DNA from 2 places in the Maribacter sp. BPC-D8 genome. Region 2 is predicted to be linked to the other one. Evidence: riboswitches for the same ligand, from Rfam matches in the RefSeq annotation. Region 2 holds a riboswitch; the other holds the start of a gene.
What was found. Region 2 has a riboswitch for S-adenosylmethionine ahead of QSV08_RS20405 (O-acetylhomoserine aminocarboxypropyltransferase/cysteine synthase family protein). Riboswitches for the same ligand answer to the same signal wherever they lie in the genome.
Positions count from the first base shown of each region.

Region 1: another riboswitch for S-adenosylmethionine. It lies ahead of QSV08_RS05005 (Na+/H+ antiporter NhaC family protein); the one in region 2 lies ahead of QSV08_RS20405 (O-acetylhomoserine aminocarboxypropyltransferase/cysteine synthase family protein).

Region 1 covers NZ_CP128187.1:1,100,786-1,116,447, reverse strand. Annotated here, with positions in the region: gene QSV08_RS05015 (NADPH-dependent 2,4-dienoyl-CoA reductase) at 1-1,256, opposite strand, end outside; gene QSV08_RS05010 (hypothetical protein) at 1,511-2,371, opposite strand; gene QSV08_RS05005 (Na+/H+ antiporter NhaC family protein) at 2,690-3,991, opposite strand; SAM-I-IV-variant riboswitch at 4,044-4,140, opposite strand; gene QSV08_RS05000 (SPOR domain-containing protein) at 4,396-5,157, opposite strand; gene QSV08_RS04995 (response regulator) at 5,300-5,677, opposite strand; gene QSV08_RS04990 (DUF5995 family protein) at 5,987-6,769, shown strand; gene QSV08_RS04985 (prolyl oligopeptidase family serine peptidase) at 7,097-10,594, shown strand; gene QSV08_RS04980 (thiamine phosphate synthase) at 10,641-11,285, opposite strand; gene QSV08_RS04975 (hypothetical protein) at 11,692-12,558, shown strand; gene QSV08_RS04970 (hypothetical protein) at 12,661-13,437, shown strand; gene QSV08_RS04965 (dual specificity protein phosphatase family protein) at 13,502-14,086, shown strand; gene QSV08_RS04960 (Lacal_2735 family protein) at 14,277-14,441, shown strand; gene QSV08_RS04955 (DoxX family protein) at 14,482-14,838, shown strand; gene QSV08_RS04950 (DoxX family protein) at 14,842-15,204, opposite strand; gene QSV08_RS04945 (NAD(P)/FAD-dependent oxidoreductase) at 15,304-15,662, shown strand, end outside.
Region 2 covers NZ_CP128187.1:4,689,296-4,704,957, reverse strand. Annotated here, with positions in the region: gene QSV08_RS20450 (nitrite reductase) at 1-1,917, opposite strand, end outside; gene QSV08_RS20445 (sulfate adenylyltransferase subunit 1) at 2,078-3,325, opposite strand; gene cysD (sulfate adenylyltransferase subunit CysD) at 3,430-4,380, opposite strand; gene QSV08_RS20435 (phosphoadenosine phosphosulfate reductase family protein) at 4,429-5,052, opposite strand; gene QSV08_RS20430 (DUF2061 domain-containing protein) at 5,067-5,330, opposite strand; gene QSV08_RS20425 (RrF2 family transcriptional regulator) at 5,531-5,941, opposite strand; gene QSV08_RS20420 (hypothetical protein) at 6,028-6,555, shown strand; gene QSV08_RS20415 (trans-sulfuration enzyme family protein) at 6,624-7,796, opposite strand; gene thrA (bifunctional aspartate kinase/homoserine dehydrogenase I) at 7,872-11,258, opposite strand; gene QSV08_RS20405 (O-acetylhomoserine aminocarboxypropyltransferase/cysteine synthase family protein) at 11,388-12,662, opposite strand; SAM riboswitch class I at 12,801-12,904, opposite strand; gene QSV08_RS20400 (sulfatase) at 13,387-15,009, opposite strand; gene QSV08_RS20395 (class I SAM-dependent methyltransferase) at 15,481-15,662, opposite strand, start outside.

The sequences.
Region 1 (15,662 bases), 1.2 Mb from region 2:
TGCTTTGCTAGGTTAAATTGTCCGCCTGTTTCTTTTTCACCATCAAAAAGTGTAACATCATGCCCACGTTGTGCTGCTACCGTTGATGCTGCCAAACCTGCCGGACCAGCACCTACAACGGCTATTCTTTTCTTTGTTTCTGTTGGGTTATAATTCAGTTCTGTTTCATGACATGCCCGCGGATTCACCAAACAACTAGCAACCTTACGTTGAAAAACATGATCTAAACAGGCTTGATTACAACCAATACACGTATTTATCTCATCTGCCTTGTCAGCTTCAGCCTTATTGACCCACTCTGGATCTGCCAAAAATGGGCGAGCCATAGAAATCATATCGGCATGACCTTCTGCTAAAACTTGCTCAGCAGTTTCGGGCATATTTATTCTGTTAGAGGTAACTAACGGAATCGTTAATTCTTCTTTCATCTTTTTGGTCACCCAAGTAAATGCAGCTCTAGGTACCGACGTTGCAATTGTTGGTATGCGTGCTTCATGCCAGCCAATTCCTGTATTTATAATGGTGGCACCAGCTTTTTCTATTTCTTTACCTAAGGCAACCACTTCTTGCCAAGTGCTTCCTTTTTCTACCAAATCTAACATTGATAAGCGATAGATAATAATAAACTCCTCACCAACCGCTTCACGCGTTTGCTTTACTAATTCTATAGGTAAACGCATTCTATTCTCATAGCTACCGCCATAATTATCGGTACGTTTATTTGTTCTTTCTGCAATGAATTGATTTATTAAATAACCTTCAGAACCCATGATTTCTACGCCATCATAACCCGCTAATTTTGAAAGATTAGCAGAATTTACAAAATCACGAATGGTACGATTAATTCCAGATTGATTGAGCTTAAATGGTTTGAAAGGGGAGATGGGAGATTTTATAGCAGATGGCGCAACTGCAAAAGGATGATACCCATACCGACCGGCATGTAGTATTTGCATACAAATTTTACCACCTTCTTTATGCACGGCATCAGTAATGACCTTATGATGTTCCGCATGTTTTTTAGTACTCATACGTGCAGAGAAAGGACCTGTCCAACCTTGTACGTTGGGCGCTATTCCGCCAGTTACTATTAATCCGACTCCGCCTTTTGCTCTTTCGGCATAATAAGCGGCTATTTTATCTATACCATTTTTTTCCTCTTCTAATCCGGTATGCATCGAACCCATTAAAATTCGATTCTTAAGGGTGGTAAATCCTAAATCTAAAGGCTCAAAAATATGCTTGTACTTGGTCATTACACGTTACTTTTTAGTTGATTTTTTATTATGCATGCATAATAATTAACAAGATACGTTTTTATTTTTTGAAAACTAACTAAACATTTTCTGAGCGTAGGTCGCTCATTTTCAATCTTACAGTTAGGTTTTAAATACCTTCAATTCTTTAGCAGCTTGTTTAAAACCTTTACTTCTAGAGTTAAAAAATCCCTATAAAACCAAAAGTTTCATAGGGATTTTTCTTTACTAGTAAAAGGACTAAACCTTTACATTTATTCTTTTATAGAACGTGCAAATTTGTACGTAATACCAAAGTTAATACCGAAAGAAGAATAAGGTACTTTTTGAGATAACTCTCTAGAAGTATCTGTATTTGTATTCGATAATTCATCTACATAGGTTGTAGTCTTGTTTATACCCTCTGGTAAATTATCAATAGTATATAATCCGCTAACCGCAACTGTACCATCAGGTAGTTTAACATCTGTATTAAACTCAGCTATTTCAGAATCTTTACGCTTTAAACTGATTCCGTAATATTCTACTTCAGCAAAAAGACTGAAATTAGAATCTAAGTCATACTTATACCCAAATGCACCTACGAAACCTAAAGGAAAATGTCCGTGAAAATCTTCCTTATAATTTGTTTCAGAATACGAACCGTTCGGTAAGCCCAAGCCTTGTGCCTCAGCTTCAGAGAAAACAGATTTCTGATAGATAACTCCCTCAGTTTTTCCGCCTAATTTCAATAACGCCCCAAAACGACCGTAGATATTATTAGTAAACTTATATACTACAGATGCTGAAGCACCAAAAGCACGTGCTCTTGCTACGGCATTAACTTCTGTACTTGGTAAATTAACTATCGACACATCTTGATCTGTTCCTTTTAAATATCCTATACTTAAATCTGCACCAAAAGAATCGTCAAAGAAGTAAGTACCTCTAATTTGAAAATTGATACCTTCTCCATAACTACCATATGAGTTCTCGGTGTTAGAAGCATTAACGCGTTCTCCTAATTTCATGGTTGCACTACCAATTGCCAATCCTGAACTTGCAGAAACCTGCAATTGTCCGTAAGATATCGTGCTAAATAAAACAGCTGCACATACAGCGATTAAGTGTTTCATAATAAATAATTTAAAATTTGATAATTGATTAAAAAATACTATTTGCTAAAGTAAAACTCAAAATTCTTAAGCCTTGACTACCAAAACTTTGCATGATAATTACATGAATTATAATAAGATTTTGAGTGTGCTTCTTTAATTAGTCTATCAAAGTTACTTTTTTAAGGAAAATTCTTATATCTATGGGTATTCTTTAACACTCTGTTTGAAATTTATGCTTGATTTTGCCCTGTGTATTGTTAATTAAGCAATACAAGACCCATAAAGCAAACTTAATTGCAATTTATTGGGAATTATAAATTCGTTTTTTGTTTAACATCAATCATTTTTTTGGGACTTTAGCCCAATAAACAGTAAAGTATAAATAAACAAAAGCAGTAAATACCACGTATTACTCACCAAATCTAGATAATCGATTTTACCTCTTGAAAAGCTTAAAATCATTAAAACTTGTGCTCCGTAAGGGAGTAAGCCTTGAAAAATGCAGGCAAAAATATCTAAGATCGACGCTGTCTTTTTATTATCTAAATGATACTCGTCATTGATTGTTTTAGCAATTGGTCCGGCAATAATAATGGACACCGTATTATTTGCTATGGCCATATTAATAGTACTTACCAATGTGGCAATACCAAACTGTGCAGACTTCTTATTTTTAATGAGTTTTTTAATATTGACCAATATAAATTCGATGCCTCCATTTCTCTCAACCAAAGCAGCTAAACCACCTGTCAATAGTGACAACAGAAATATTTCGGTCATATTGGTGAAACCGGTATAAGCGATTTTAGTAGATTCTATTAATGTGAAATCTCCGTAAGCAATTCCTAATATACCTGCCGCAATTGTACCTAACAACAAGGTTACAAACACATTAACTCCCACTATCGAAAGAATAATAACCAATACATATGGCATTATTTTTATAATGGAATAATTGTAAACTGTGGTTTCAGCAACGTCGGACTCCAATCCTAATCCCTGAAATACTAAAATAGCTATGGTGAATAAAGCTGCGGGAACCGCTATTTTGATGTTCTGTTTAAATTTATCGCTCATTTTACATCCCAAAGACTGAGTTGCAGCAATTGTAGTATCTGAGATAACAGATAAATTATCGCCAAACATACTACCACCCAACAAGGCACCACATAAAATTGCAAGGTCTGCACTGCTTTCATCTGCAAAGCCTATTACAATAGGCGCTAATGCAACAATAGCACCAACTGAAGTGCCAGTAGATACCGATAAAAACCCTGCAATAATAAAGATGCCAACGTATATATATTGAATTGCTATAACATCTAAACCAAGGTTTACAATAGCATTGACACTGCCCGTTTCGTTTGTAATAGCAGCAAAAGCACCTGCTAACAAATAAATAAGGCACATGGTCAATATCTTATCATCGCCACAACCTCTTAACAGCGTATCGATTTTAGCTGAAATAGTTTGTCTAAATAAAATAAATGCCACAATTATACCCACAATTACTGCTATAGGAGCGGGCAGTGCATAGAAATCGTTTTGATATATACCTACGCCTAAAAACGTAAATACAAATACGAACAAGGGTATTAAAGCTGAAAATTTTGGGATAATCTTTTTAGTACTTTCCATTTCTCTTTCTTCATTTTCAAAAAAAGGAAATAGCTATAAATTAGAAGAATCATGTGTTAACATTTGTTCCAATTAATGGCTTATCTATTTAGCACCTTGCTTGTTATTGCAGGTTGCTATCTCCTTTTTTGAGATTCTTGATAATAATTTTTAAGGCGGCAAATGTAGTCTATAAATCTTTCTGCTAAATCTTAAAAAAAGTTAATTTCTGTAAATAAACTTTTAAAGATTTACCCTCTAATTACGCATAAATAATTAATACGTATTTGAAGATTTAGGAGCAATTGTTGCTCGCTATCAATTAATGACATATTTACTATTAGAAACCAAATGATATTGTTATTGGTGCTTTGAGTATTTATTCTAATTTAGATTATGATTTGCCTTAAAATAGACGAGATAACCTAACGTTTTTTAACCCAAGAATCAATACCGAATGCTTCGTTTAATTCTAGTATAAGTTGCTTTCTTTTGGCTTCATTACCACAGTCAACAGGAACCCCAACATAGATTAGACCTTTTGGATATGCGCCTTCATCATGGGTATAGCCCAATGTTTTAAGCTTTTCTATTATTGTATTTTTATTATTAGGGTCTTTAAAAACACCTACCATCGCAATACAATTTAAAGAAGAATTCGTAGTAGCTACTGGTGCCGTTTTGGTAGTTTCCGGTAGCTGCTCGACTTTCTTGGCTACTGGAGTTTTAGTTTCCTTTTTTTCAATAACAGGATTTTCTATGTCTGCTATAATTTCTTCGGATGTGCTTTCGTCGGATGCACCTTTAGATATACTTTGAACTTCAGTTGTGATCTCTTCCTCTAAGTCAACATTTATTTCTTCTTCAAAATCAGAAACAGTAAGTGTAGTATCAGAAATTACAACTGCTGTACTTTTATTATGGTCGTATGCATCTTTTACCGGTATAGTTATAGGTTCATAAACATCTGAATTAGAGTATACGTATTCGCGACCTTCAGAATGATAAGAATCGGGTAGTGGTGCTTCATCTACAGTATCAACATCTGTGGTAGATACTGAACTATCTTCCTCTTTATTAAACATATACATGTAAATGAATGCAGAGAATATTGCGATTACGACTATTGCGATTACAAAATCCCATCTGCCTTCTCGGCTACTAAAAATATCTTTATCGGGGGTCATGGTTATGTGTTTGTTATGAAGTACAATTATTTACCTAAAAAGTAAATATAACCAATCTGATGTTTATGTATATAATTTACCCATATCTTAAGATGTTTGGGGTTAAGTTTCTTTTAAATTATTACTGAGTTATAATGTAGTATTATGCACTTACTTTCTTTCCATAAATCTTATAATAAACTAAATCTAAAGCCCTATGCAGTTCACTTTTTGTAAATGGCTTACTTACAAAATCAACACAGCCAAGTTCTCTGGCAACAACTTCAAATTCTTGTTTGGTAGAACTTGATATAAATGGCAAACGATCTGCAAACATTTCTAGAAAAGAGAGTCCGTTCATACCTGGCATTTCAATATCTGACATTACAACTTGTGGTTTCGCAATTTGTATATGTACCCAAGCATCATAAGAATCTTCAAAGGTGAGTACACTACGTACTAATGGATGAGTTTTGGCAAGCTTTTCTGCTAGTGACAACCAAAGATGGGAGTCATCTACAATTACTAATTCGAGTTTCATTAATCTGAGTTTGAGGTTTGAGAGGCGAAATGTACCCCATTGTCTCATTATGAGAAATTAATTCAGATGAACGGCTTGAAAGTATCTTTATATGTTAATATTACACTTTAAAAAACAGTAATAATCGTAAATTTAAGCCGAATTAGATATTAAGAACTTTGATAAATTCCCTTAAAAATATATTGCTTTTTTATAAGGCTAGAATAAAGTTAGATTATTTTTCAGAGGTATGCTTAAATCTTTACTCCTTTCCATATTAAATTAGTTCTGTACTGACAATAGTATTACTACATTTAGTGTCCATTAAAAATCTTACCCTTTAAAACGAAAATTAAAATCAGCCGGCCAACCACCATATCAGAAGTACTAGATCAATTAGACAGCATTATTGATAATGCTATAATTAATAATGACCGTATAGGGTATTTTGCCTTTTTATATAGAAGGGTTACAGCTGAAATATTAAAAGAGGTTCAATTAGAGAATTTTGAAGACAACCCTCGCATGGAAACCTTCGATGTTGCTTTCGCCAATTACTACCTAGATGCATATAACGGTTATATCAACAATCAACCCATTAGTGCATCATGGCAATTTGCCTTTGATACCAAAAATGACACCCTAACCATTTTACAGCATATCATGTTGGGTATAAATACTCATATTAATCTTGATTTAGGATTAGCTGCTAGTACTGCTATGAACGGGTTAGAAATACCTGATATTGAGAAAGATTTCAATACCGTAAATACAATACTTGGTAATATCGTTAATGAAATGCAAGACCGACTTAGTAGCGTTTCACCTTTACTATTTCTTTTAGACCTTGCTGGTAAAAATACAGATGAAGAAATCATCAACTTCAGTTTACGCAAAGCAAGAGAACTCTCGTGGTATAATGCCAATCTGCTTTGGGGCTTAGGTATCGAACAGCAAAATGCAGCTATACAGCAAATGGACATAACTGTTTTAAGACTTGGAGAATTTATAAAAGCGCCTAAATCTAAAATTGTGATGTACGCTCTAAAGTTTATGGGCAAGTTTGAAGAAAAAAATGTGGGTAGAGTAATTTCTAAGTTAAGAGAGGAGTAAACTACTATTTTTTCTGCGCCAGTAATTCATTATCACATAACTACCTGTAAAACAAAATACTACTACATTCAACTAAACCTTTTCCGCTTCAAAAAAAGCATAATTATCATTTTCACCACCATCAAACTTTACCAGAAGTTTATGAAAATAAGATTGCATTTACTTCAACCGTTATTTTTATTTGTAAACCTAAACACTTAAAGTAGTAAGAAAAATACGCTTAATTAATCTGATTTATTTATAATGCTTTTAGTGCGGTCAATGGCACTTTGTACATGAATAAAAGATGTATTGCTTGTAAAACTTACTACGATTCAATTAAAAAAAATGATAGCCAACCTTTACAGAAACTTTCTTCTTATTGTATTTCTATTTATAACTATTACATCTTTTTCGCAAACAACCGTAATGGGTACCGTTGTAGATAAAAAAGATGCTACTGCGCTACCATATGCCTATTTAAAAATTGATGATATTGCTTTAGGTACCGTGACTGATGGAGACGGCAGATTCAGAATAATTATTCCTGAGAAGTATACTAATTACAATATCACTTTGGGTTATGTTGGTTATAAAGATTTGCACCTTACTATCAAAGATTTTATAGCTAAAGACGGAGGTGTTTTTGCTATGGAATCTACTAACCTTGAGTTAATGGAAGTTGTTGTAACTCCGAAAAAAATGCCTAGTGCCAAGGCATTATTGCGAAAGGTAATTAAGAACATACCTGCCAATTATGCAGAATCTACTACTAAAATAACTGGTTATTATCGAGAAACATTGAAAGAAAACGGAGTGTACATTAAATATTCAGATGCCGTTTGCGATTATTATGCAGAGCCGTATAGTAACAAAAATTATAAATGGAAAGAGTACCAAAACCCTAGTGATTATTCATTCAGTAACGGTTCTTTTAATTTTTATTCCAATTCATTACATCGTGTTCATTTTCATCATAGAACCTTAAAAAATGAACAAGTAGCTATTATTAATTCGCGCTCAAGCAGTAATTTAAGTAACAGAGATTTTGAAGCTAATATTGAAGGCGGACCATTAGGACTTTTCGCAAGAAATAGAGTTAAGTACCAGCAGAGCTTTTTAGGAAACAAAGCTAATCGCGATTTCACATTTAAAGTATCTGAAGAAGAAGATGCAGATGGCACATGGTTATATGTGCTTGACTTTGAAACTAAAACTACAAAAGAAGCATTAGACGCTGTAGCAAACCCTTCCAATAACCGTCAATGGCGCTTAGCCAATAAGAACAAGTTACTAAAAGGACGCATTTATATTGACCAAGATGATTTTGCAGTCGTTCGCTACGAATGTGCGGTACCCAACTTATTAAAACAATACTTCTGTAGTTATGAAGAAATGGCAGTCAAACATTTTGACTACAAATTAGATGTTAGCTACAAGAAAAAAGGAAATCAATATTATCTAGATAAAATGCGTCATGAAGATGAGTTTATCTATAAAGACACCACAGATATTACCACAACGTATTACTCTGCGATTTCTGAATTTAATGTATCTAACATCAATGAAAAGAACACTACAAAAATATCGAAAGAAGATAATTTTGCGAATACCGTAGCGAATCAATTATATGAGTTTCCACTAGAATACGATTCCATTTTCTGGCAAGAATACACAGCTAAAAACCCTATATCTACTATAAAATCAACGATTAGAGAAGATATGGAATTAGATAAAAGTCTTGAAAGGCAATTTCATGACAAGCATGTAAGAAACGATTCTATGCCTGAGCCAATTGCTAAAATTGAGCCCTCTATTTTCAAGATACACGGCGAAAATTATACCGACAATTATGCCTGGTTAAAAGATACTAAAGCTCCTATAAGCAATAAACCAGTTATGGATTATTTGCGTAAAGAGAACAAATACACCGAAAATTATAACATTCCGCTTAAAAAAACGCAACGTAGTATTTACCTAGATTTAGTAAAAAGTATTGAAGAAAATAGTACTTCTCTAAGAACTAAAAAAAATGGTTATTTCTATTACAGTAAGTATAGCGAAGATGATGAGTACCCTGTATACTACAGAAAGTCAGTTGAAAATGATCCGATAGAAGAAGAATTATTAAATTTAAACGAATTAGCAAAAGATAAAGGGTATTACAATGCAGGCGTTGGTTCTGCGAGCCCGAACAACCAACTAATTGCGGTGTATGAGAACACCACTGGTAAAGATGAATATGTACTGAAGGTGAAAGATTTAACTCATCAAACTTTTTTAGCAGATTCTATTAACCGAGTAGGTACTATGGTTTGGTTAGATAATGCCAGTTTTTTATATGCAAATGTTGAAGATGGTACCTATCGTTCATCAAAAATACTTCGTCATGTTTTAGGTACTGATTCAACAAACGATTTAATCGTTTACGAAGAAAGTGACCCTAGCTTTAACGTTAGTATTGAAAAATCTAGGTCTAAAGACTATATTTTCTTAAATACAGGTAGTAGTACTTCATCTGAAAATTGGTATCTAAAAACTGATAATCCAAATGGTCAATTTAAGGTCATTCATCCACGTGAAAAGAATCATGTTTACCACACTACAGATTATAATAACAAGTTCTATATTCTTACTAATGAGAATGCCTTGAATTACAAAATTGTTACAGCAGAAGTAAATGATGCCTCAAAAAGTAAATGGAAAGTTCTAATTCCTCATCAAGCTGGCGTTCTTATTGAGTATTTTCAACTGTTTGATGATTATATGGTTATCACTGAAAAAGAAAATGCACAATCACGTATTAAAATTATCAATCGGGCCACTCAAGAAAATCACTTCATGAAATTTGATGAAGAGTTTTACAACATTGGTATTGGTTATAATCCTAATGTCAAGACCGATAGCTTGCAATTCAGTTACAGTTCTTTTGAAACGCCTTATACTACCTATAATTATAATATGAAGACCAAAGAGAAAAGTTTGGTCAAGCAACATAGTAAACCCATAAAACATCCATTCTATAAATATAAAATTGAACGAAAATGGGTAACTGCTAAAGACGGTAAAAAAATTCCCTTAACGCTAATCAGTAATAACTGGCGCGCTAGACGTAATAATGCTAAACATAAAGTCTATTTAACCTCGTACGGGGCTTACGGCATGGGACAAGAACTCGTTGGTGGCCCAACGGCACATCATATGGTCAATAATGATTATCTATATGCCATAGCACACGTTAGAGGCGGAGATGACTTAGGTCGAGAATGGTATGAAGATGGTAAACTTTTTAATAAAAAGAATTCATTTTCAGATTTTATAGCTTGTGCAGAATACTTAATTGAGGAAGACTATGCTCAAGAAGGTCATATTGTAGCTGATGGTGCTAGCGCAGGCGGCTTATTAATGGGTGGCGTAGTCAATGAGCGACCAGAATTATTTAACACCGTTATTTTGAATGTGCCTTTCGTAGATGTTATCAATACGATGTTAGATGAGAATTTGCCATTAACCGTTGGGGAGTTTGATGAATGGGGCAATCCTAAAAATAAGAAGGAGTATGAATACATTAAATCTTACAGTCCTTATGATAATGTCAAAGCTCAAAATTATCCGAATATGTTGTTCTTTACAGGATTAAATGATACAAGAGTCGGGTATTGGGAACCCGCTAAAATGGTTGCAAAACTAAGGGCTACCAAAACCGATGACAATGTACTGTTATTAAAAACAGATTTTTCTAACGGACACAGTGGTGGGTCTGGTCGCTTTGCCGGTTTTAGAGATAGTGCCTATAAATTAGCTTTGATTTATGATTTAAATACCATACCAAAAGATACTCCTTAAAGATTTTCATCAATGAGGATTAGTTGGTAACAAACGACTTTAAATCTTACTCAAACGTATACCGCTGTTCTGCAGTAGAAGACGCTTTCAGTAATTGGTTGAATACTTTTATAGCATCAAAATTTTGGGTGATTTCATCTGAAACCGCAACACCTGAAACTCCCGATGCCAGCAGTTCGGTAACATCTTCTGTAGTAATACTTCCGTATGCGATAATTGGGGTTTCAGTCTGTAAAGATTCTGTAATAAGCGTGAAACCGTTTAAACCTAATTCCGGATTCAAACCTTCTTTATTTGTGCTTTGTTTAAAAGGACCTAAACCGATATAATCAACTTCTTTTATCAGCAATGCTTCACAATCTTGAACCGTATTCGCTATTGCTCCGATTATTTGCCAAGTGAACAGTTGTTTTCGAACTTCAGTAGGGGAGATGCTCTTATTTGATAATAAGACACCATCTGCCTTTATATCTTTTGCAATCTTAAACTGATTTTCAATGAGAAGCCTCGTTTGATAATGCCCGGTAATTTCTCTTGCTTCAGTAGCTATTTTTAAAAACTTCTTTTCTGAAATGTCTGCTACACCTAATTGCACCAATTCGATACCAGAGGTACATGCCTTTTGAATATGCTCTAGTAGCTCTTTCCCTGAATTTCCTTGTGCTATATAATGTAATTTAGGTATCATCATGTATCCTATCTTTTGGCTATGTATTCTGTATCAAACGTACAAAGCTAGGTAATTTCTTCAAAACTAATAATCGTGGCAAGATATGCTCCTAATTAGCAGTTACCTTCCCGAGTTTATGTTACACCCTTTATCTCTGTAATAAGTAGTAATTATTAAATTCATTGTTGTTTTGTGCGATAATATCTAGCAAAGAGATACTAAAAACATAAACAGTCATTTACAGCATTGTAAGTAATTTTACTTATTTTCTCTTGTCATTATTCCACTTGAAATAAGCCCGCAATTATCTTACCTTTATAGTAGTGCTTGCTTTTAAAAGCACGACAGTAAATAGCTAACTAATTTTGCTAGTCAATTTTATAAAACGTGATTACAAACTTGTAATATGAGGCACATCCAATTAAAAATGTTGCTAAAGAAATCTAGTAGATATATCGTTTTTATCTTTTTGGGTTGTACATCTTCCAAAATAAAAAATAAGAACCCAAACATTTCTAGTGCCGATTCAAAAATTATACAAACACATAACACTACTCCTTTACTAAAACCTATCGTTGAAAATTATGGTTTTGATGATCATTCATATATCAGTCTAAAACCATCCGAAATAAGTACAACAACGAGCCTTAAAGATTCGTTGACTTTAAAAAAAACCGATACCGAAGAAGACAAAAATGCGATAGCGACCAATTTGCCCAATAATAGTCCCGTAGCCAATAAAATTGTTCAAAATTATCTTAACAGTGAAATTAAAGAACCTGGTGGACATTGTTTAGCCGTAAGTAAAGGTCGTTTTGAAAAGGCCTATAAAGAGGTACATGGTCATTTACCGTACGAAGATTTACCAGATAGTATGGCTACTAACATATATACCCCTAAACAAGTGTTCAATCTGCTTTATGTTACCGCTTCAAAACCAGATGAAAGTTGGCAAAGTCTACCTGAAAGGTATAGGGGTAAAGGTAATGCTGGTGCTATTGCATATGCCGGTATGGGTACTTTGGTTGACTCTACAGAAATCTGGTCCGGCAAATTAAAACCCGGCGCTCTTATGCAAGTATGGAGATATAAAGAAGATTACAATGAGGTTACTCTAGGTGCTGACGTTAAAAAACTAGATCCATACGGACATTCGTTCATTTTCATCAGCTATGTGCGTGATGACAAAGGAAAAATTCACGGACTTAAAATAGCAGACCAAGGATTTCAAAGTTACAGACCTCTTGTTCCAAGAGATTATGACGTATGGTGGGCGGTCAACTTAAGTATTTAACCGATACCAAAACCTTCGTAAAACTTTAACTTTTTATATGTAATTTACTCATAACTAACCCGTTCTAATAATAGCGCCCAATCCCAAAATCTATTTTAGCCTATGCTTCTTTTTTCCCTTCTACTTTCTTTAGGATTTTCGAACGATATATCACCTAAAAATGACAAGGTGAAAGAAACTAACATTACTAGTCAAAGATTTTCAAGTGTAGCAAAAGCTAAAAGTTTTAGTGAAGAAACACTTTTGCTTAATACTTCATCAGATTCCATCGTCGACTCATATGCCAGTACTAAAGAAAATGCCGGACAACTGCGTCTCCGATTAAAAGAAGATCTTAGATTAGGTACCATTTCTTTAGACCATGTTAAAACGGAATTTGCTAATCTGTTAGTTGATAAAATCATACCACATTGGTATGGTACTCCTTGGAGTTTTGGCGGACATACAGCTACGCCTAATGAAGGTAAAATTGCATGTGGCTATTTTATTTCGACCACACTACGAGATATGGGTGTAAATATCAACCGATATAAATTGGCTCAAAAATCACCAATTGATGAGGCTAAAATGATTAGTTGTGGCTCGGTAATCAACCAGATAGAACACGACACACATCAAAAAGCTTTTGACGAAATTGATACGCTAACCCAAGAAGGTCTTTACTTTATAGGATTTGACGAGGGACATGTTGGCTATCTTTTAAAACGCGAAGGCGAGTTATTCTTAATTCATTCCAATTATCTTAATCCGGTTTCGGTATGCATGGAAACCCTTAAAGAATCGCGCGTTTTTAAACGTTTCACTAAATTTCATCTTGTAGCAATTTCTCATAATGATGGGTTGTTACAACGCTGGTTAGACAATGGTACGGTTATTTAAAATAACTCTTTCAATAATCATTATTCGTATAATTTATACTAGAATAATATTGAGAACTCAAAATATGCTAACATCTAAACGCTATTATATCGCGCTTTTATCATTCTTATCATTTTCATTTTCAATGCCTTTAGATGATTATCAAGAAGCTCATTTTAAAAAAATAGCATCAAATAATTTTCATAACTTTTATAAACTAAATGATAATTTGTATCGATCTGAACAACCTACAAAAAAGGGAATGAGAGAGCTACAAGCGATGGGGATACAATCTATCGTAAATCTCAGACGCCAAGAAACAGATGCAAAAAAAATAAAAGATCTTAATTTAGAATTGGACCGTATTCCATTAAAAGCGTCAACTATAGATTTTGATGATGTTTTTAATGCTTTAAATAGTATACAACAGGCAGAAAAACCAGTTCTTATTCATTGCTGGCATGGTTCTGATAGAACAGGAGCCATTGTCGCTGCATCGAGAATGGTATTTGAAAACTGGAGTAGAGAGAAAGCTATTTCTGAATTTACAGATAAACGCTTTGGTTATCACAGATCACGATTTCCAAACCTAATAACCTTATTAGAAAATATTGATATTAAATTACTTAAAACAAAATTAGCAGCCGTAAGATTGTCAAAATCCAATTAAGTATTTTCGATTTTTATGTTTTAAGTTCATATGTGCTATAGTTCTTCAAAGTAGATTAACGGCTATCCCAATTTTAATAGATATTTCAAATACATAGTTTTTTGTTTAATTATATATAAAAATAGTTAAACATTATGTATCTTTATATTCTAGGAAATTACTAGATACATACTTCAAAAATAATAAAATTATGTTCGGATTATTTAAAAAGAAATCAGAGAAAGACAAATTACGTTCTCAATATGAAAAGCTATTAAAAGAAGCGCACACGCTTTCAACAACTAATAGAAAAATGAGTGATCAAAAAGCTTTTGAAGCCGATGAAGTGATGAAGAAGATAGAACAGTTATCTTAATTCATTTCACCTTCATACAAACATTCTGGTATAAAATAAAATGAAGATGCTACACATAGCTATATTCTTATCAAGCAGTGCGTTTTTGTACTATGGCATGGAATGCCTGTTATCACAAAAAATGAAAGATGAGTTCGCTAGATTTGGTTTGAAAAATCAAAGAGTACTCACTGCATACTTGCAACTCGCAGGAGGTTTAGGATTAATTATAGGATATTTCTTTTCACCTGTTCTACTTTTCATAGCTGCAGCAGGACTAACGATTCTAATGCTTTTAGGATTTGCCGTTAGAATAAAAATTAAAGACAGTGCAGCAGAATCTATACCATCATTAGTTTTGGCTCTTATAAATTTATTCATAGCAGTAAGCTATTACCAACAACTTACTGCATTATAATTTTTATAGAAAAGCAATACATAAACACAGCACTAAAAACAAAGCTGCCGGAAAAGATTTAAATAAAGGGTCTTTTATTTTAAAGTGCATTGCTATTGAACCTAATAAGAACGCTGCTAAACCTAAAGCTGCCGGTTGTTTTACCACAGGAAACCAAATAGCAACAAGTAATAAAATAGCCAATGTTACTTTAAAAAATCCGACGATATAGCATAGCTGCTTCGATAGACCATACGCCTCAAACTCTTCTATTATAGTTTTTGCCTTACCACCACGCCATTTGGTTGGTTTCTTATTTTGGATAAGCCAAACATTTAAAATGCTTAAACCGACAATAATTTGAAATGTTATTATTAAATAATTCATGATTAAGATATATTTTTATACCAATTACTTACATTAGTCAATATCAAAAATACTAATTTTGTTTATATTTAAATAAAATTAATTAAACAAAATTTTAAAATGAATAAACAGGATTATAAAATACATATCATAGGTGCCGGAATTAGTGGTTTAGTAGCCGCAACAGTACTAGAACAACATGGATTTTCTCCTGTATTAATCGAAGCTAGCGATAGGGTAGGCGGTAGAGTCAAAACAGATACTATAAACGGGTATCAATTAGATCACGGATTTCAAGTATTGTTAACCGCATACCCGGCAGCTCAAAAATACCTGGATTACAAATCATTAGAACTGCAAGCGTTCCTACCAGGAGCTTCCATTTTTAAAAATGGAAAACAAGAAGTAATCGGTGATCCGCTTAGAGATGCATCGTTATTATTTTCAACGCTGTTTGCCAGTGTTGGTACTGTTGCCGA
Region 2 (15,662 bases):
ATCAAAATCTTTAATGATACTTACATGTGTATTCACTTTTGTATTCTCTGATGTCAACATCGCTTTCGCTGAATTTACCATTGAAGAATATGCGTGATAGATACTTGCAGACCACTTTTCAGCATCGAACATATCTTGTGCATTCTGTATTTTCTCTTCACTTTCAAAAAGAAGCGTTGCTATTAAATCAATAACTACACCTGCACATTCACCAACACCAATTGCTTTTTCATAGCGTTCTGTATTTCCCCAGTCGATAAAATCTTCCGCCGTTAAATCATCTACAGATGATAGTGGTGTTAGAAAATCATAGAAATACATTTGCCCTTTTTCTGCATAGTAATCTGGGAATGATAAATCACCTCCGTTAGCATCGAAATCATTTAAGATTAAACGTAATGCTTCAGGTCCTCTTTTACTTGGTACTTTTACTACTTTATCAGCAAAACGACCTTGACCGTTACCATCTGTGCTACCACCTAACAACACTTGTAAGGCCGGAGCAACTAATTTATCTTTTGTACGAACGGACATTCCCTGGAAACCAATATTTGCCATATTGTGTTGACCACATGCGTTCATACAACCACTGATCTTTATAACAACATCTTCGTTATTGATATAATCAGGATATTCTGTTTTTATTACTCTTTCTAGTTCTTCTGCAATACCAGTACTACTTGCTATACCTAAATTACAAGTATCTGTTCCTGGGCAAGCTGTAATATCTAAAGCTTTATTATAACCTGCTTCTGCAAAACCTAATTTCTTTAATTCAGTATAGAAAAATTCAACGTTCTCTTCTTTTACAAATGGAATCAATATGTTTTGACGAAGTGATAATCTTAATTCACCCGCTGCATATTTCTGTACCAAGTTCGCTAACAAACGTGCTTTATCGGTATAGAAATCTCCTAATAAAACTTTTATACCCAAAGCAACATAACCTGGTTGTTTCTGCGGGACAACATTCGTTAATATCCACTTTTCAAATTCTTTCGAATCTGCTATTTCTACTTTAGGAACTTCTAATTGTGAAACTTTTACCTTCGGATAATCTTCTGGATCAATAGGAAACGTATCAAAAGGAACCGCTGTTTTTTCTGAAGCTAGTAATTCTTTGAATCCGTCAAGACCTAAATCTTTCAACAAGAATTTCATTCTTGCCTTAGCTCTACTCTTACGCTCACCGTAACGGTCAAAAACACGTATAACGGTTTCCATTAGCGGAATAATTTGATCGGCAGGTAAAAAGCTATATAGTTCATCGGCATGTCTTGGCTGAGAACCTAATCCGCCACCCAACATCACTTTAAAACCTACTTCGCCATTTTCGATTTTAGCGATAAAACCTAAATCGTGCATGTATGAAAGACCGGTATCGGCATCACTTGCCGAGAAAGAAACTTTGAACTTACGCCCCATTTCTTGACTTACCGGATTTCTAAGGAAATACTGAAATAATGCATGTGCATATGGTGAAACATCAAAAGGTTCATCGACATCTACACCCGCAGTTTCACTAGCCGTTACATTACGTACGGTGTTACCACAAGCTTCTCTTAACGTGATATCGTCTTTCTCCAATTCTGACCATAACTCGGGAGTTCTGTTTAAATCTACATAGTGAATCTGAATATCTTGACGTGTGGTAATGTGCAATCTACCTGTAGAATATTCATCAGATACATCACAAATACGTAACAATTGCTGAGAAGTTACCTTACCATATGGTAATTTGATACGGATCATTTGAACCCCTTCTTGACGTTGACCGTATACACCACGGGCCAAACGTAGGCTTCTAAATTTCTCTTCATCTAATTTGCCGCCATGGAACTCATGAATCTTGCGTTCCAATTCTAAAATATCATTCGCAACTACTTGATTCTCTATTTCTGTTCTAAAACTCTGCATATTGTAGCCCCTCCTAACCTCCCCAAAAGGGAGGAACACTTACTCGGGTAAAAACAAGCGTTATTATTAATTTATTACTTTACTATGCCTATAGACTTACTATACTAATTAAAATATGATACCTATTTTGAATTCCCCCCTTTGGGGGCTAGGGGGCTTTTTATTGTATGAATCCCGCTCCTACGGTGCTATTAGATTTGGTATCTATTAAAATAAACGAACCGTTTGTTCTATGATCTTTAAATTGATCGTAGAAAATTGGCTTATTTAGACGGAAACTTACTTGGGCTATATCATTCATACCCAATGCATCTGTTTCTGTATCGATACCTGAATAATCAGGCGCGATTTTATGATGTACCTGCTCCACTTTTGCCAATACTTTATTGACACCGTGTTGTACTATATATTTATTTCCAGCAGCTAATGGCAATGAATCCATCCAAGAAATAGTAGCGGTAAATTGCTTATCTACAGTTGGTAGATCATTAGCCTTCACTAACATGTCGCCACGACTTAAATTAATTTCATCGTCTAACGTTATCGTAACCGACGAACGTCTTGATGCTGTTTGGTACTTTTTATCGTGGAAATAAATCTCCTTTATTTTTGAACGTGTTTGCGATGGAAGTGCTACTACCTCATCACCTACACTTAACTCGCCACCATATACTTTACCTGCAAACCCTCTGAAATCGTGATGCTCATCTGTCTTCGGACGGATAACATATTGCACCGGGAAACGTGGCGTACCAACGTTGAAAATATCTTTTCTATCTAACGCTTCAAAATGTTCTAACAAAGTAGGACCTGTATACCAAGGTGTTTTATCTGTTTTATTTACTACGTTATCACCTTTCAATGCACTTACAGGAATGAAGGTTATCTTCTGATCTTGATAGTCTCTTTTCGCCATCAATTCCTCAAAATCTGCCTTAATAGCATTATATTTTTCCTCAGAATAGTCCACCAAATCCATCTTATTAATAGCTACTACTACATCTTTAATGCGCAATAAATTATTGATAAAAAAGTGTCTGTTCGTTTGTTCGATTACTCCCTTACGTGCATCAATCAATATAATTGCCGCTTGAGAAGTAGATGCACCTGTAACCATGTTACGGGTATATTCTACGTGCCCAGGGGTATCCGCTATAATGTAACTTTTCTTTGCCGTAGAGAAATAAATATGAGCTACATCTATAGTAATACCTTGCTCACGTTCTGCTACCAAGCCATCTGTTGCTAAAGAGAAATCTAAATAATCGTATCCCTTTTGCTTACTGGTCTTTTCTATTGCTTCTAACTTATCGCTGGTCAAAGATTTTGTATCGTAAAGCATTCTCCCAATCAAGGTACTTTTACCATCATCTACACTACCTGCCGTTGCTATTTTTAGTACTTCCATTCTTATGCTGTTAGCCCTTAGCTTATAGCTTTAGACTTTTAATATTATTGTTATTGCTAGCAGGTAATTATTAAACTGCCTACTGTTACTGAATACTGATTTTTCTAGAAGTACCCTTGTTGTTTTCTTTTCTCCATTGCTGCTTCTGAACGCTTGTCGTCTATACGTGCGCCACGCTCTGAAATAGATGAATCTCTAATTTCCTCTACTACTTTATCAATAGATTCTGCATCTGAAAGTACTGCTGCGGTACATGACATATCGCCTACCGTACGGAAACGAACCAACCTTTCTTCAACAACCTCATCTTCTTCTCTAAATACAATACCGTCTTCTGCAGACCATATCATACCATCTCTTAAGAAAGTTTTACGTTTGTGTGCGAAGTAGATTGACGGAATTTCAATTTGCTCTTCTTTGATGTAAGACCAAACATCTAATTCTGTCCAGTTAGATATTGGAAAAACTCTTACATTCTGACCCAATTCTATTTGTCCGTTTAACATATCGAACAACTCTGGGCGTTGGTTACGCTCATCCCACTGTCCGAAATCATCACGAACAGAGAAAATACGTTCTTTAGCACGTGCCTTTTCTTCATCTCTACGTGCACCACCGATACAGGCATCGAACTTAAATTCTTCGATCGCATCTAATAATGTCGTTGTCTGAAGACTATTTCTACTTGAGTATCTACCTGACTCTTCTTTTACCTTACCTTGGTCGATTGAATCTTGCACATTACGCACAATCAATTCTAACCCTAACTCTTCTACCAATCTATCTCTAAATTCGATAGTTTCAGGGAAGTTATGACCTGTATCAATATGCATTAATGGGAAAGGAATTTTCGAAGGCCAAAATGCTTTTTGCGCCAAACGAACCAATGTAATCGAATCTTTTCCTCCAGAGAATAAAAGAACTGGCTTCTCGAACTGAGCAGCAACTTCTCTTATAATATAAATCGCCTCATTCTCAAGGGCATTTATATGAGAGGTATCTTTTAAAAGTTCTATGGATGGGGTTACTTCCAATTCCGTACTTGTATTACTCATTCTATATTTTCTTAGATAAATTATCTTATTCTTTTTTATAACCGCTGATTAACTATGCAATCCGCATTCTCTATTTTCTAACACCTTAGTTGGGTCAAAATAGTTATGCTCGTTCGGTAACTTATATTTTCTTAAATACGTGTCTAGTTGAGTATCGTTCCAGTGGTAAAACGGACTCACCTTTAACACGCCGTCTTTGCTTAAACTTAAAATATCTAAACTATCGCGGTGAGCAGTCTGTCCTTTTCTTAGGTTCGTAAACCAAACATCTGGCTTAAATTCTGCCATTGCCCTTTTAAAAGGCTCCAACTTTACTTGTTCGGTAAAAACTGCATGTCTTGGATCATCAATTTGTGGAATACCCATAACAGCATCTCTATGTGCAGTAGTTTGTTTAGGTACAAACAATTTCACATTCAAATTCAACTTGCTAATTATCTCATCTGCATGTTTGTACGTTTTCGGAGTATTGTAACCCGTATCGCACCATACTACAGGAATATCTTTTTTTACATCAGATACCGCATGTAATATAGCTACTTCATATGGTCTGAAGTTTGTTGTTACTACAGGAGTTTCTGCATGCTTTACTGCCCAAGAAATAATTTCTTCTGGCGGTATACCTTTAAATTGAATGTTCAACTTCTGAACTTGTGCTTCTGTCAATGCCATAATCCTTTTCTTTATTATTTACCCCACTTTACTAAATTCCAAAAACGCTCGTGAAAGAAATATAATATCATTTTTGTCACGAAATCAATAGAGGCTATTGATGCTGCTACCGAAAACTCGCCAGTAAGTAGATAAGATATGATCAAGGTATCTATTGTACCTATTACTCTCCAACTGAAAGCCTTGGCAATACTACGAATTGGCTTTTCAGATGTTTTATCATCTTCATACGTAGTTTTGTTTTCTTTATTATTTAATATAAGTTGATCTGCAATCATCTTTTACTCAATTTTTATTACCCTACTAATTTAGTAGAGTTTTCAAAAATAGAATTATTTTCCAAAGTAGTCGCCCTAATTTTAGATAAATTTCATTTACCCTATAGATTTAGTAGATTATTAACAAAAGAGCATGAAAAATTAATATTTCGCAATGTATTGAGTTACTGCGAAATGAAGATGTATTAAAATGACGGGATTTACGAGATGATATCCTTTAGCGTATTGTTTCGATATACATCTAACGCACTATCACGTACTTGCAGCATTAGTTTATGAACTGAACAGGTATTTTCATCGGGACAGTCATCACAGGTTTCGTAGAAATTAAGACTTACACAAGGTACCATGGCAATTGGTCCTTCTAAAACCCTCATAATATCGGTCATAGATATTTCTTCGGGAGATTTTATTAAATAATAACCACCTCCTTTGCCTTTTTTAGAACCTAAGAATCCTGTTTTTCTTAAACTCAAGAGTATACTCTCCAAGAATTTCTGGGAGATGTTCTCTTTCTCAGCAATTTCTGAAATCTGAACTGGTTTTTTATCGGGTTGTGCCGCTAAGTACGCTAGTGCTTTCAACCCATATTTTGTCTTTTTCGAGAGCATGATGCTAAGATAGCCAAATAAAAAATATGTGTTAAATACTTGAACTAACAAAACGTCGTTATACAGTCACAACCATTAAATTAATTATGAAAAAAGTATTCTTATTATCGATTATCACTGTTTTTACTTTAGTCTTCACATCTTGTTCAAATGATGACGACGCCGTATCTAACGCAACTGAAGAAGAAGTTGTAGGTACATGGAACTTAACAGCACTTGAAGCTACCGATGGTAGATCAGATACAACTATTGAAGGAACCACAATTCCTGCTACTTTTAAAGCAGTAGGTAAAGATTTTCAAACTATTGTCACTTTTTCTGAAGATCCGCAGGTAGTAACTAGCGAAGGTTCTTATACTACAGTATTAAGTACTACTATAGGAGGAGAGAATGACACAGAAGAGCAAGAAGGCGAAGACTTTTTTGCATCTGAAAAATGGAGACTAGATGGCAGTACGTTATACTTTGGTTCTGGTGAAGAAGAAGTTGGCTACACTATTGTTGAACTTAATGATTCTAAAATGTCTCTTCGTTACGAGTTAGACGAAACTGTTGAATCGTTCTTCGGAACTTCTACCGTTAGCGCTACTTACAACATGACGCTAAGTAAATAAAAACAACATTTATACATACTAAAATGCCCGGTACATACCGGGCATTTTTTGTTTCCTATACATTTTAATTACCCAAGTGCCTGAGTAATATCTGCAATAATATCATCTATATGCTCTAGCCCTACCGAAATACGAACTGTACCGTCAGATATACCCACTGCAGCACGTTCTTCTATACTTAACTTACTATGCGTTGTTGATGCTGGGTGCGTTACTATGGTTCTTGAATCTCCTAAATTGGCAGAAAGCGATAACAGTTTTATAGAATCGAAAAACTCTCTACCTGCATCTAATCCTCCTTTTACCTCAAAAGCTACTACACAACCCCCTGCTTTCATTTGCTTAATAGCTATCTCATATTTTGGATGCGATTTTAAGAACGGGTATTTTACCCAATTTATATTTTCATGAGCTTCTAAATACTCCGCCAGTTTCAAAGCATTTTCACAGTGTCTATCTACTCGTATTGCGAGTGTTTCTAAACTTTTAGATAAAACCCATGCATTGAATGGTGATAAAGCGGGACCAGTTATACGTGAAAAACGATATACCTTATCCATCAATTCTGCACTACCTACCGTAATACCTGCCAATACCCTACCTTGACCATCCATTAGTTTTGTGCCTGAATGAATGACCAAATCTGCACCAAACTTTATTGGCTGCTGTAAATAAGGTGATGCAAAGCAGTTATCGATAACCAAAATCAAATTATTCTTTTTCGCAATCTTACCCAACTCCTCTAAATCTAAAACATCTACACCGGGATTCGTGGGAGTCTCTGCATAAATAATTTTTGTTTTCGGAGTGATTAAACTTTCTATTTCCTCTAATGCATCTATTTTGAAATACGTATGGTCAATATTCCATTTCGGAAAGAAGTTAGTAAATAACGAATGCGTTGAACCAAATATGCTTCTTGCCGAAAGCACATGATCACCACTATCTAATAATGCCGCCAATGTAGAAAAAACCGCAGCCATACCTGAAGCAAATGCAAAGCCGCTTTCAGCACCTTCCATCTGGCATACTTTATCTATAAATTCAGTTGAATTCGGATTCGAATATCGTGAATATATATTACGTTCTTTCTCCTCAGCAAACGACGCACGCATATCTTCTGCATCTTCAAACACAAAACTAGATGTCAAATACAACGGTACAGAATGCTCTAAGTTCTCTGTACGCTTAAGTTGCTGTCGTATAGCGTTCGTTTCAAATTTATTGTTGTTTTCTTTCATTACACTAATTCTTCTTTATTCGCATTTCTACTTTCATGTACTTCGTACTTTTGACTTTGTACTTTGTACTTTTCATTACCCTTTCTCCGCAATTCTCAATATATCTCCAAATACACCTCTTGCTGTAACTGCTGCGCCAGCACCTGCTCCTTGAATTACTAACGGATTTTCTCCGTAAGACTCTGTATATATTTCTATGATGGAATCTGACCCCTTAACTTGCCCTAAAGCACTTTCTTTTGGTACAGATACTAACTTCACATCTAAAACTCCTTTTTCTTTCTGAAGGTTGCCATGTAAATCACCTACATAACGTAATACATGATTTGGCTTCTGATTCTTTTTAATTTCATTGAATTTATCATCCAACACATCTAAATTCTCTAAAAAGAAAGCCACTTCTCCGTCTTGTAATTTCTCTGGAATCAAGTTATCAATATTTATATCTGCAAACTCATTATGCAAATCTAATTCTCTTGCTAAAATCAACAGCTTTCTACCTACATCGTTTCCAGATAAATCTTCACGTGGATCTGGTTCTGTAAAACCTTGTTTCATCGCATCTTTTAAAATGGATGAAAACGGTAAATCTGCCTCTGAGAAGGTATTGAATATATAACTCAACGACCCTGAGAACACCCCTTTTATTCTCGTAATATTTTCTCCGGATAAATGGAGTAATTTTATGGTATCAATCAATGGTAAGCCTGCACCTACATTGGTTTCATACAAGTATTGCTTCTGATTCTTTTGTAACTCTTCTCGCAATAACTGATAAAAATCGTATCGTAATGTATTGGCTATTTTATTTGAAGATACGATATCGAAACCATGCTCAACAAACTCAAAATAATTCGCTACAAAATCTTTACTTGCCGTATTATCAATAACAATTAGGTTCTCTAAATGATGACGTTTTGCAAACTCAAAGACATCTTCAACTTTATACGCCTTTCCTTTTTGCTTTAGATTCGTTTTCCAGTTTTTGGTGATTCCCTTTTCATTCAACAAAATCTTTTTGGAATTCGCAATACCAAATACCCGCAAATCTAATTTTTTACGATCCTTGATTGTTTTGGCAGATTTTAGAATTTGGTCAATCAACGTTCCTCCAACATTCCCATGTCCGAAAATTAGAATATTTATCCTTTTACTAATCCCAAATACTTGTCCGTGCATGACGTTTACCGCCTTGTGTAAATCAGATTTCTTCACCACCAGACTTACATTCTTACCTGATACTGTGTTATTGAACAACAAAGGCACAATCTGGTTTTTAATCAATGCGTTAAAAGGATTATGGAACGTACTCAAGTCTTGACCTACAATAGATATAATTGAAACATCATCTATTACCGTAATCATATTCACATCTTTAGATTCAAAATCATTACTGAATTCATTCTCTAAAGCCAATTTAGCTCTCTTAGCCTTGTCTTTTTTCACCACAAGACCGATTCCTCTTTCCGAAGAACCTTGAGATATTATACTAACACTAATATTACTTGATTCTAATGCCTTAAATATTCTAGCATCTACACCCACTTTACCTAACAAACCGCGACCTTCTATATTAATCATCGCTACATCTTCAATTACTGAAAGCGATTTAATACCTTCTTTGCTTGATTTTGCACTGATTAATGTACCTTCATTATCATCGTTATACGTATTTAAAATACGCAGCGGAATGTTCTTTTCAATTAGCGGAATTATCGTTTTTGCATGCAAAATTGTTGCTCCGAAATTCGCTAACTCATTTGCCTCTTCATAAGAAAGATTTTCTAGCTTTTTAGCTTCTGGCACATAATCAGGATTCGCAGTATATATTCCGTCAACATGTGTATAATTCTGTAATTCTTCAGCATCTAAAAAGTTCGCTAATAATGCTGCAGAGTAATTACTTCCATTTCTACCTAAAGTGGTTGTTTCTCCATCTAACGTAGATGAAATAAAACCGGTTACAACAGCTACGGTATCTTTCGGTATTTCAACAAACTTCAGCAAAACCTGCTCTTTTGATTCTGCTTCTAATACTTTGGCATCACCAAATGTATTATCGGTCTTTATCACGTTACGTGTATCTACCAGCACTGCATTGATACCTTTACCAATCAATAATTTAGTAACCAACTTGGCAGAAATCAATTCACCATAAGCCAGCACCTCATCTTTAATTTTAGCACTGTAATCACCTAACAACGAAACACCCTCATATAACTTCGCTAAGCCCTTAAACTCTGTCGATAAATTGATATTCTTATAGGTATGCTTTTGATATTTTTCTAGCGCTACAAAATCGGACTTATAGTCTTTTCCCTTTGCTGCTTTCTGCAACATATCTTCTAACTGATCTGTAGCTTTTTCCCTCGCGGATAAAACAATGGCAATGTTCTCATCATTCTTTACCTTATTGGCAACGATATCTAAAACACGCTCTAGTCCTTCTCCATTGCTCAGGGACTTACCACCAAACTTCAGAATCTTTATTTTCTTGATATTACCGTTGGTATTAAAAATACCACCAAGCAATTTCTCCATTTGATCAAACTCGATCAAAAACGCATCATGACCATGTAATGACTGTACTTCGCCATAGGTAACGTTGCTCTTCGCTTGCGCCAATTGCTTAAACGTATCCTTGTTTTCTTGTGCGGTAAAGAACATATCAGAATCGACACCTATAATATGAATATTGGTGTCGCTATTTTGTAGTTTGATGAAATTCTCATCTCCACCTCTAGTGACATCAATAGTCTTCAACAGCTGATTCATCAATTTATACGCTGATAATTGAAAACGCTCTTGCAACTTATCCCCATGATGCATTAACCAGCTTTCTACATTAAAAACCTTTAGCTCTTCATTCGTACTTCTTTTAAAGCGCTCTTTGAATGAAGCGGGAGTTCTATAACATAACATCGCGTGCATACGCGCATCGTGTACTGGTTGTTTTGAGTTTACCAAAAACTGCTCTTGAATTTGACAATTGGCAATTAACCAGTCGGTCGATTTCCAGTCAGATGCTACAGGTATTAAATGCTCGGTCAATGTTGGGTGTAATGCTGCCATTTCCCAAGCGATACCACCACCTAAAGATCCACCAATTAAAGCAAACAAACGGTCTACTTTCAACTGCTGTAAGCCCAACAAAAACATTCTTGCTACATCGCCAGCTACAAAATCTTTGTAGTTTTCAATCACGAACTTATCATGACCGTTACCCGGTATGTTGAATGCTAAAATGGTATACTTCTGCGTATCGATGCATTTTCCATCACCGATAAGTGCAGACCACCAACCGTCTTCACCGGTAACATTAGAGTTACCCGTTAAAGCATGGTTTACCAAAATTATTGGTGCCGTGTGCAGCTTTTTCCCAAATACCTGATACGACAATTGAATATCTTGTGTGGTACCATTTAAGGTCTTGTATTTTTTAATCTGTAATTGATGTAACATCTATTTCAAAATCAAATTGTGGTTAGGCTTCGGCTACGCTCAGCCACCTTCTTTATAAAATTCATGAATAATCGTTCACTGAGCGGAGCCGAAGTGTCCGTTTGTATCAAATCCGCTCAGTCATCCAAATTAAAGACTTGTAAAAGCTTGTTCTAAATCGGCTTTTAAATCTTCAATATCTTCTAAACCAACAGACAAACGTATTAAGTCTTGACCTACACCAGCACTTTCTTGCTGTTCTGCTGTCAATTGTTGGTGTGTTGTACTTGCTGGGTGAATAATCAATGACTTCGTATCACCAATATTCGCTAGCAATGAGAATAACTTAGTAGCATCAGTAACTTTTTTAGCAGCATCGAATCCGCCTTTCACGCCAAAGGTAACCAATCCGCTTTGTCCTTTTGGTAAGTATTCTTTAGCCAACTCGTTGTATTTGTTACTTTTAAGTCCTGGGTAATTTACCCATTCTACTTCAGACCTACCTTCTAACCATGTAGCCAATTCTAATGCATTTGCACTGTGTTGCTTAATACGAACCGGTAAAGTTTCTAAACCTTGAATAATTTGGAAAGCGTTAAACGGACTCAATGCTCCACCGAAATCGCGTAAGCCTTCTAATATTAATTTGAAAGTAAAAGCTGCTGCACCAAGTGCTTCGCTATATACCAAACCGTGGTAACCTGCAGATGGCTCTGTGAACTCCGGGAATTTTCCGTTGGTCCAATCAAAAGTACCTGCATCAATAATTGCTCCACCTAATGAAGTTCCTTGTCCGCCGATATATTTTGTCAATGAATGAATTACCAAGTTTGCCCCGTGTTCAATAGGATTTAATAATGACGGAGTAGCCACTGTATTATCTACAATAAATGGTACGCCCGCTGCTTTAGATTCTTTTGAGATTGCTTTTAAATCCAACACATCTAACTTCGGATTCCCTAAAGACTCCACGAAAAATGCTCTCGTATTGTCTTGTACTGCTTTTCCGAAATTTTCAGGATCAGAAGCATCTACAAAAGTTGTTGTAATACCTAATCTTGGAAGGGTAACATTCAATAAATTGAAAGTTCCTCCATATAAACTGCTTGATGCCACTATGTGATCACCCGCTTTTAATAATGTCAATAAACCTGTTGAGATTGCAGCCGTACCTGACGCAAAAACTACCGCTCCTACTCCGCCTTCTACTGCAGCTAATCTGTCTTGTAGAATTTGATTTGTAGGGTTGTTCAGTCTTGTATAAATGAAACCTAATTCACCTAGTGAAAATAAGTTTGCCGCATGGTCGGTATCATTAAATACATACGATGATGTTTGGTAAATAGGCACTGCTCTTGTACCACCGTTAGTAGTTGTGTCGTGACCTGCGTGTAATGCGTTTGTTGCTAATTTGTAATTACTCATGATTTTGTTGTTTTTAAAATTAATCCTTGGGCTACGCTTAGGATGCAAAAAATTAAAAGCCAAACCTTGACCAGCATACTATGCGGGTAGGTAAAATCAAAAAGTTATAAGAAAGTAATAACGATGAAAAATCGTATACTGTTATCCATCCCCTAAGGGTAGAATGTAGCACCTTCTTTGTATTGAACAAAGGGTTGCTAAGGTTTCAAAGGGTCTAATCCCTCCACCTTTCTTGATAACTATTCAATAAGTGTTTGAACTTTGAGCTACAAATATTGGGCAGAAGTTTCTAATAACCTAAGATTTTAAGAAAAATATATAATTTGAGGTTGTGTTGTTATTTTTCTGTGGGGTTCAAGGAAACTAAAAAACATATCAACTACGAGGTTCTCGATACATTTTTGAGTATCCGTTACACTTCACTCATAAACACTCGAACTGCCAATACGGCTATTTGAATTTTAAAAACTTTACCAAACTAACTACAGATGTCACTTCGAGTGGTTTTTACGACCTTTTCGGGAGTAAAAATTGCCCGCCTTCAGGTCGGGCAAGTATCGAGAAACTTACTTGCTATAAGTTATTTTTTGAACGAAGAACATTTATAATCATACTTACCTTAAAGGTTCTCGATACACTTTTGTCCTAATGAAAAATTAGATCAAAAGCACTCGAACTGACATTTTTTTCCAACAACTAACAATTAACAACCATCAACCAACAACTAATCAATCATCCCAGCGCTCTTGTACTTATCAATGTACTTCTGATCTTGCTCAGGAGAATCTTTGTAGTATTTTCTCATTTCTACTAAATCTGCCGTCAACTTTTTAACAGTAGCTGCGTACGCCGGATCATGGTAGACATTGTTCATTTCATTGGGGTCATTTAATCTATCGTATAGTTCCCATTCGTCAACATCATAGTAAAAATGCACTAGCTTAAATTCTTTATTTACAATTCCGTAATGGCGTTTTACCATATGTACTGATGGATATTCGTAATACTGATAATACACCGCATCTCTTGTCCACTTGTCTTTTTCGCCTTTCAGTAGCGGAATCAAACTCTCCCCTTGCATATCACTTGGCGGCGTGATGCCTACTGCTTCTAACATGGTTTGTGCGAAGTCTAAATTCTGAACCATTTCATTTTCTACGGAACCTGGTTTTACCACATTTGGCCAACGTACCAATAACGGAGTTTTAAAAGATTCATCATAAATAAAACGCTTATCGAACCAACCATGTTCTCCTAAATAAAATCCTTGGTCAGAGGTGTATATCACTATCGTATTTTCTGCCAATCCGCTTTCATCTAAATAGTCTAGTAATCGACCTACATTATCATCAACCGAAGAAATACTACCCAAGTAGTCTTGCATATAGCGCTGGTATTTCCACTTCATTTTTTCGGTATCGGTCATCTTTGGCCAATTATCATAAAAGAAATCGTTGATGGAATCTAAAACCGGATCGTATAATGCCTTTTGTTCTGCCGTAGCTCGGTTATATGGACCGTAAAAACTATTCGGAAATTCTTCTACCACAGGCAATACTTTACCCTCCATTTTAGCTAAAGTCTCTGGTCTTATTTTACTGTCATGACTATACATCATATGGGTTAGCAAATTCATTTCTGCCGTTTTCGCCGCAGAACCTCTATTGCTATAATCATCAAAAAGTGTTTCTGGCTCTGGGAATGTTTTCTTTGTAAACTCCTTAAACTTATCGGGTCTTGGCCACCAAGGTCTATGTGGTGCTTTGTGCAAATACATCATCATAAATGGTTCGTCATCTGCAGCTTCTTTCTTTAACCAATCTAAAGATACATCTGTGATGATATCGGTAACATACCCTTGCTTGGTAATAGTATCGCCATTGGTGACAATGAAATCGGGATTTATATAATGCCCCTGACCCGGAAGTATCATAAACTCATCTACCCCTTTCGGGTTGTTACCAAAGTGGAGTTTGCCGAACATGGCAGTTTTATAACCATTCTCTTTAAATATTTGCGGAAAGGTTACTTGCGTAGTATCGAACGGAAAATAATTATCTACTTTTCCATTAATATGTGTATGCTTACCTGTTAGTATTGTTGCACGTGATGGTGCACAAATGGAGTTAGTAACGCTAGCATTTGTAAACAACATACCCTCTTTTGCTAAGCGATCAATATTGGGTGTATTCAATAATTTATCATCATACGCGCTAATGGCTTGGTAAGCATGATCATCAGACATGATGAAAATGATATTCGGCTTTTTATTTTTACTTTTTTGTGCTTCGCCACTAATTGGCAACAGGAAAAACAAACCTGCTATGACTAGGATTAGTTTATTCATTTTGGTTATTGTTTGGTGAGTTTGATTGGTATTAAAAGTAGGGATAATTCATTGGTTTATCGAAATCAAAATAATTAAACAGACTATTTAATTCACTGGAAGTAATTCAGCCAAAAGACTCCACTTATATAAATCCATAAGATTGAAAAAATGATATGCACTATGGTTTCAAACTTTTTACCTTTCCATAATAAAGAAGAATATCCGAAGAATTGAATCAATAATCTTATTGTCCAAAAACATGCAAAGCCTAAAGATATTATTTTACCTAAATTAGTCTCTATCAAATCTTTTGAAGAAGTCAAACATAACAGCCCCATTAACAATACTGTCAATGCGATGAAAATGGTATGTACTTTCATCATTTGTCCATTAACAAGACTTAGCTTTTGTAACTCATTCTTCCAATTAAAATAAAATGGAAAAATTATATGAGCAAAAGCTAAAATGATTAGTATAGCCCCAATAATATTAAAATGTATTTCCATTTTTCTTTAAAACAAAAGTTGAAATAAACGGGGTTATCTTAATCTCCCGTTCTAAATATAAATCTGAGTTTTCAAAAACTTTTAGCCAACTACTTTTAGAGTAAAAATGCAAAAAGCCAATATTATAAGCCAAAAAATTATTCAAATCTCTTAAATGTTCTGTAA